Regions from separate parts of the Nonomuraea sp. NPDC049646 genome, predicted to be linked through region 1. Evidence: riboswitches for the same ligand, from Rfam matches in the RefSeq annotation. Region 1 holds a riboswitch; the other holds the start of a gene.
The links. Region 1 has a riboswitch for glycine ahead of gcvT (glycine cleavage system aminomethyltransferase GcvT). Riboswitches for the same ligand answer to the same signal wherever they lie in the genome.

Region 1 (3,201 bases):
ACAACGGTTCCGGCTCGGCCGCCCTCCTGGAGAACGCCCTCACCCTCGCCGCCCGCAGGCCCACGCTCACCAAGCACGTGCGCTTCGGCTGGTGGGGCGCCGAAGAGGCGGGCATGGTCGGGTCCAGGTACTACGTGCAGAACGGCGGCGCGAGCGGCGTCGAGGTGTACCTGAACTTCGACATGATCGCCTCGACCAACGCCGGCTACTTCGTCTACGACGACGACGCGGCGATCCAGCGGACCTTCAACGACTACTTCGCCACCATCGGCCTGCAGACCGAGGGTGACAGGGAGGGCGACGGCCGCAGCGACCACGCCTCCTTCAAGAGCGCGGGCGTCCGGGTCGGCGGCCTGGCCACCGGGGCCGGGGCGGTCAAGAGCTCGGCCCAGGCCGCCAAGTGGGGCGGCTCGGCCGGGCAGGCGTTCGACCGCTGCTACCACAGCGCCTGCGACAGCTACCCGAGCGCCATCAACACCACGGCGCTCGACCGCAACTCCGACGCCATCGCGTACGCCATATGGAAGCTCGCCGTGGGCACCAGCACGCCCACGGAGAACGACTACTCGATCTCGGTGACCCCGTCGTCGGCGTCGGTCCAGGCCGGTCAGTCGGCTACCGCGGCGGTCAGTACCCAGGTCACGTCCGGCCAGGCGCAGAGCGTCGCGCTCTCCGCCGGGAACGTGCCGAGCGGGGTCACCGTCTCCTTCAGCCCGTCCACGGTTCAGGCGGGCCAGTCGTCCACCGTCACGATCGCCACCACCGGCGGCGTCGCGGCGGGGACGTACACCATAGGGATCAACGGCGACGGGGCGACGGCGGACCACTCCGCGTCCTTCACCCTGACCGTCGGAGGGGACGGCCAGGGCACCACCTGGACGGCTTACAAGTCGTACACGGCCGGAGACGTCGTCACCTACCAGGGGGTCAGCTACCGCTGCCTCCAGGCGCACACCAGCCTGCCGGGCTGGGAGCCGCCGAACGTGCCCGCCCTCTGGGCACGGGCCTGACCCTCGGGCCTGATCCTCGGGCCTGATCCCGGGTTCGATCCCCCGCGGGCCGGTCCAGGCCGGCCCGCCCCGAGCTGCCGCGTGCGAGCTGACCTGCCATGACCGGCTCGCGCGCGGCCACCAACGCGGCCGCGACCCCGCCTCTCCGGGGCCGCGGCCGCTTTTCGCTGCGTGCGGGATGCCGCGGATGCCGCGGATGGCGGGGGGCGAAGCGCGACAACACCCCCATGACGGCACTAGGCTGACGGACATCACCGGCGAAACCGTGCGGGAGAGCACCCTGACAGCCGGTCAGGGTCCCTGAAGGAGCAAGCCCTCCCCGCGAACCTCTCAAGGCAAAGGACCGCGCGGCAGCCCTGTAAGGCGTTCTTACGGGGAGGTGACCTCTGGAAAGCAGGCCCCCGGGGCCTCGCCGAAGGTGAAAGTCCGGTAAAACTCGGGCGAAGCTCTCAGGCATCCATGACAGAGGGGGAGGATGCTGGCATCCAATCCTGTCCTGAGGTGCGACAAATGTCCCGACCTACGCCGCTACGAGACGTCCACGAGGCCCTAGGCGCCACGCTGACCGACTTCGCCGGCTGGCTCATGCCGCTCCGGTACGGCAGCGAGTCCGCGGAGCACAAAGCCGTCCGCGAGGCGGCCGGGCTGTTCGACCTCTCGCACATGGGCGAGATCTTCCTGACCGGTCCGCAGGCCGGAGAGGCCCTCGACTACGCGCTGGTCGGCCACCTGTCGGCGCTCGCGCCCGGCCGGGCCAGGTACACGATGATCGTGGACGAGCGCGGCGGGGTGCTCGACGACCTGATCGTCTACCGGCTGGCGGACGAGGAGTTCATGGTGGTGGCCAACGCCTCGAACTCCGACAAAGTCGCGGATGAGCTGAAAAATCGTACTAAGTCGTATGACGCGGTGGTCGATGACCGCTCCCAGCAGTACGCCCTCATCGCGATCCAGGGCCCGAAGGCCCAGGAGATCCTGGCCACGCTCACCGACGCCGACCTCGACGGTCTCAAGTACTACGCGGGCCTGCCCGGCGTGGTCGACGGCCGCCAGGCGCTCATCGCCCGCACCGGCTACACCGGCGAGGACGGCTTCGAGCTCTTCGTCGCCAACCAGGACGCCGTGCCGCTCTGGCGCGCCCTGGAGGCGGCGGGCGAGCCGCACGGCCTGCGCGCCGCCGGTCTGTCCAGCCGCGACACCCTCAGGCTGGAGGCCGGCATGCCGCTCTACGGCAACGAGCTGAGCTCCGACCTGACCCCGTTCGACGCGGGGCTGGGCAGAGTGGTGAAATTCGACAAGCCCGGTGACTTCGTCGGCAGGGCGGCGCTGGAGGCGGTCAAGGACGACCAGCCCCGCCGCCGCCTCGTCGGCCTGGTCGCCCAGGGCCGCCGGGTGCCGCGTCACGGCTACCCGGTCACCCGCGACGGCGCCGTCGTCGGCGAGGTCACCAGCGGTGCGCCCTCCCAGACCCTGGGCAAGCCCATCGCGATGGCCTACGTGGACGCCGGGGCCGACACAGGTCTGGCCGTGGACATCCGGGGCAGCCATGAACCTATGGACCTGGTCGAGCTGCCCTTCTACAGGAGGAACAAGTGAGCAACATCCCTGACGACCTGAACTACACCAAGGAGCACGAGTGGGTGTCGGGCGTGGACGACGGCATCACCGTGACCGTCGGCATCACGGCCTTCGCCGCCGAGGCTCTTGGTGACGTCGTCTTCGTGCAGCTCCCCGAGGTCGGTTCGACCGTCGAGGCGGGTGACTCGGTCGGCGAGGTGGAGTCCACCAAGTCGGTGAGCGAGATCTACGCCCCCGTCGGCGGCGAGATCGTCGAGGTGAACTCGGCCGTGGCCGATGACCCGTCGCTGGCCAACAGCGACCCGTACGGCGACGGCTGGATGTTCCGCGTCCGCATGGAGGGCGACGCGGAGGACCTGCTGTCCGCCGAGGAGTACACGGCGCTCACCTCAGGCGAGTCCTGACACCACCGCCGGGGCCCGCGGCGGGCCCCGGCACTTCCTGAACTGAAGGGCGCCCATCAATGGCGATCAGCGTCTTCGACCTCTTCAAGATCGGCATCGGACCGTCCAGCTCCCACACGGGCGGCCCGATGGCCGCCGCGCACAAGTTCGCCCGCAGGCTGCACGACGACGGCCTGCTCCCCCGCGTGGCCCGCGTCGAGGTCATCCTG
Region 2 (3,201 bases), on a different contig from region 1:
ACGGTCGAGCGCGATGTCCTTGTCCTGCAGCCTGCGCAGGTAGCGCAGCATCGCGGTCTCGGAGCGGTGACTGTGGAAGACCGGGTGGGTCAGGTAGTCCGACTCGCGCAGCAGTTCGGCCGGCAGCGCGTCGGCCTCCAGCGCCACGTCCTCGCGCTCGACGCCGAAGGCGGCCCACACCTTGACCAGTTCGGCCGCGCCGGTCTTCTCGTCGCAGGCGATCGAGACGTGGTCGTCGCCGGCCTGCCACAGGTTGACGCCCCGCTCGGCGGCGGCGGCCACCACCTCGGCGGCCCTGCCGGGCACACGGACGAGCACGGTGTCGAAGAACTCGCCGTGCACGACCTCCAGGCCGGCCTCGCGCAGCCCGCCGGCCAGCGCGACGGCGTGCCGGTGCACGCGGTGCGCGATCCGGCGCAGGCCCTCGGGGCCGTGGTAGACGGCGTACATGCCGGCGATCACGGCCAGCAGGACCTGGGCGGTGCAGATGTTGCTGGTGGCCTTCTCGCGGCGGATGTGCTGCTCGCGGGTCTGCAGGGCCAGCCGGTAGGCGGGGTCGCCGTCGACGTCGACCGACACGCCGACCAGGCGGCCGGGCATCTGCCGCTGCAGGCCCTCGCGTACGGACATGTAGGCCGCGTGCGGCCCGCCGAACCCGAAGGAGACGCCGAAGCGCTGGGAGGAGCCGACGGCGATGTCGGCGCCCAGCTCGCCGGGGGCGGCCACCAGCGTGAGGGCCAGCAGGTCGGCGGCGGCCACGACGAGCGCGCCCGCCTCGTGCGCCCTGGCGGCCACGTCGCGGAAGTCGCGCAGGCGGCCCGAGGCGCCCGGGTACTGGACGAGCACGCCGAAGCACTCCGGCAGCTCGCCGTCGAGGTCGTGCTCGACCAGCGTGATGCCGAGCGGCTCGGCGCGGGTGGCCAGCACGGCCTTGGTCTGGGGCAGCGTGTCGGCGTCGACCACGAACACGTCGCTCTTGGACCTGCCGGCCCGGCGGGCCAGCGTCATGGCCTCGGCCGCGGCGGTGGCCTCGTCCAGCAGGGAGGCGCCCGCGACGTCGAGGCCGGTCAGGTCGGAGACGACCGTCTGGAAGTTCAGCAGCGCCTCCAGGCGGCCCTGCGAGATCTCCGGCTGGTACGGCGTGTAGGCGGTGTACCAGCCCGGGTTCTCCAGCAGGTTGCGCCGGATGACGGCGGGCGTGACGGTGTCGTAGTAGCCCAGGCCGATCATGGAGGTCAGCACCCGGTTGCGGGAGGCCAGCTCGCGCAGCTCGGCGATGGCCTCGGTCTCGCTCGCGGCGGCCGGCAGCTTGAGCCGGTCCTTGACCCTGATGGCCTCGGGCACGGCCACGGCCACCAGATCGCCGACGGACTCGAAGCCCACGGCCTCGAGCATGCGCTGCTGCTCGGACTCGGATGGGCCGATGTGCCTGGACGAGAACGGCGGAGCGGACAGGTCGGTCATGGAGGTTGCCTCCCGAGGCTTGGAGACCGGCGCCAGGGCGCGGGCGAGTGCCGGATCTCCCCCTCTGTCATCGCGACGTCATCGCGACCTGAGAGCTTCACCCCACCATGGGGCTTGCACCGTCGGTGAGGTGCGCCTGGCGGGCGCACCTGCTTTCCAGAGTTGCCTCACCCGAGCGGTACGGGATGCCTGAGAGATTCCGGGGAGGGTTGCTCCTTCGGCGCCCCAGGACCGAAGCCCAGGGACTCTCCCGCACGGGGTCATCAGCCTTACTCTGTCCTAGATTACTACGGTGTGTTCAGCGGTTCAGCTCACCCCGTGCGGCGTGCGCGACGCCGCTTGGCGAGCTCGTCAGCGGGATGGTCGGCCGGGACGGTGTCCTCGACCGCCGCCCGTTCCCCCGGCAGCTCCGCGAGGGAGCCCTCGACCTCTCGCCAGACCCGGCCGAGCGCGATGCCGAACACGCCCTGGCCGCCCTGGAGGAGATCGATCACCTCGTCGGCCGAGGTGCACTCGTAGACGCTGACACCGTCGCTCATGAGCGTGATCTGCGCGAGGTCGGCGACCCCGCGGTCACGCAGATGCTGCACCGCGGTGCGGATCTGCTGCAACGACACCCCGGTGTCGAGCAGCCGTTTGACGACCTTGAGCACCAGGATGTCGCGGAAGCTGTAGAGCCGCTGCGAGCCCGAGCCGTGCGCGGCTCTTATCGTGGGCTCGACCAGGCCCGTGCGCGCCCAGTAGTCGAGCTGCCTGTAGGTGATGCCGGCCGCCGAGCAGGCTGTGGGCCCGCGGTATCCGATGTCGTCGGGCACCGTCGCGGGCTGCTCGTCGAAGAGCAGTCCCTGCTCTCCGGCACGCTGCCGCGCGCTCTCGCGCCGCACCGGATCTTCCTGGCCGGCCGTCTTTCCCTCGCCGCTGCTGACCGCCACGCGGACCTCCGGCTTTCTCTCATCCCATGGCCTGATCTGGGGGTTCGTAAAGGGCGACCACGGGTTTCACTTGCACCGTAGGACCGTGACCATGCTCAGTCAACGATCCGGCTCGGCGCGTCGTGAAGCGTAAATGCACTGAAATACCTACCCCGCCCTGCCGAAGTCCTCGGGAGTGATCGTGTCAAGGAACTCCCTGAACTTCTCCACCTCGTCCTCCTGGTCGTCAGGGATGATCACACCGGCCTCCTGGACGACCTCTTCGCTGGCGAAGATGCGCGCGCCGGTGCGCAGCGCCAGGGCGATGGAGTCGGAGGGGCGGGCGCTGACCTCCACGCCGTTGGAGAACACCAGGTCGGCGAAGAAGATGCCGTCACGCAGGGCCACGATGTTGACCGCGCGCAGCCCGACGCCGAGCGCGCTCAGCACGTCCCTGAACAGGTCGTGGGTGAGCGGCCGGGGCGGCGGCTCCTCGGCCTGCGCCAGGGCGATCGCGGTCGCCTCGGTCATGCCGATCCAGATCGGAAGGAACCGTTCCCCGTGTGCCTCCTTGAGCAAGACGATCGGCTGATTTGTGGGCATCTCAACTCGAACGCCCACGACCTCCATCTGCAACACGGGCTGCTCCGTATTCGGCCGGCCGGTCACCCGGCACAGCTGTTGACTGGGTCGTTTCTGCTACACGCCTATGCATTTCAACGTAACACCCGGCAGGCCTGGAATGTGCCCCGGCCTTCCAGCTCTGTGCCCTCAGCGGCCCAGGACAGACCTGACGCCGAGACGGACCAGCGAGGCGTGCAGGTCG

Region 2: linked by a shared signal. The riboswitch ahead of gcvP (aminomethyl-transferring glycine dehydrogenase) and the one ahead of gcvT (glycine cleavage system aminomethyltransferase GcvT) in region 1 are both predicted to bind glycine.

Annotation. Positions count from the first base shown of each region.
Region 1 covers NZ_JBITLU010000010.1:231,902-235,102, reverse strand. Annotated here, with positions in the region: gene ACIBQ8_RS29630 (M28 family peptidase) at 1-1,010, shown strand, start outside; glycine riboswitch at 1,269-1,366, shown strand; glycine riboswitch at 1,387-1,486, shown strand; gene gcvT (glycine cleavage system aminomethyltransferase GcvT) at 1,521-2,606, shown strand; gene gcvH (glycine cleavage system protein GcvH) at 2,603-2,992, shown strand; gene ACIBQ8_RS29615 (L-serine ammonia-lyase) at 3,052-3,201, shown strand, end outside.
Region 2 covers NZ_JBITLU010000002.1:531,702-534,902, forward strand. Annotated here, with positions in the region: gene gcvP (aminomethyl-transferring glycine dehydrogenase) at 1-1,464, opposite strand, end outside; glycine riboswitch at 1,631-1,727, opposite strand; gene ACIBQ8_RS07350 (MerR family transcriptional regulator) at 1,776-2,396, opposite strand; gene ACIBQ8_RS07355 (bifunctional nuclease family protein) at 2,544-3,014, opposite strand; gene ACIBQ8_RS07360 (MerR family transcriptional regulator) at 3,147-3,201, opposite strand, start outside.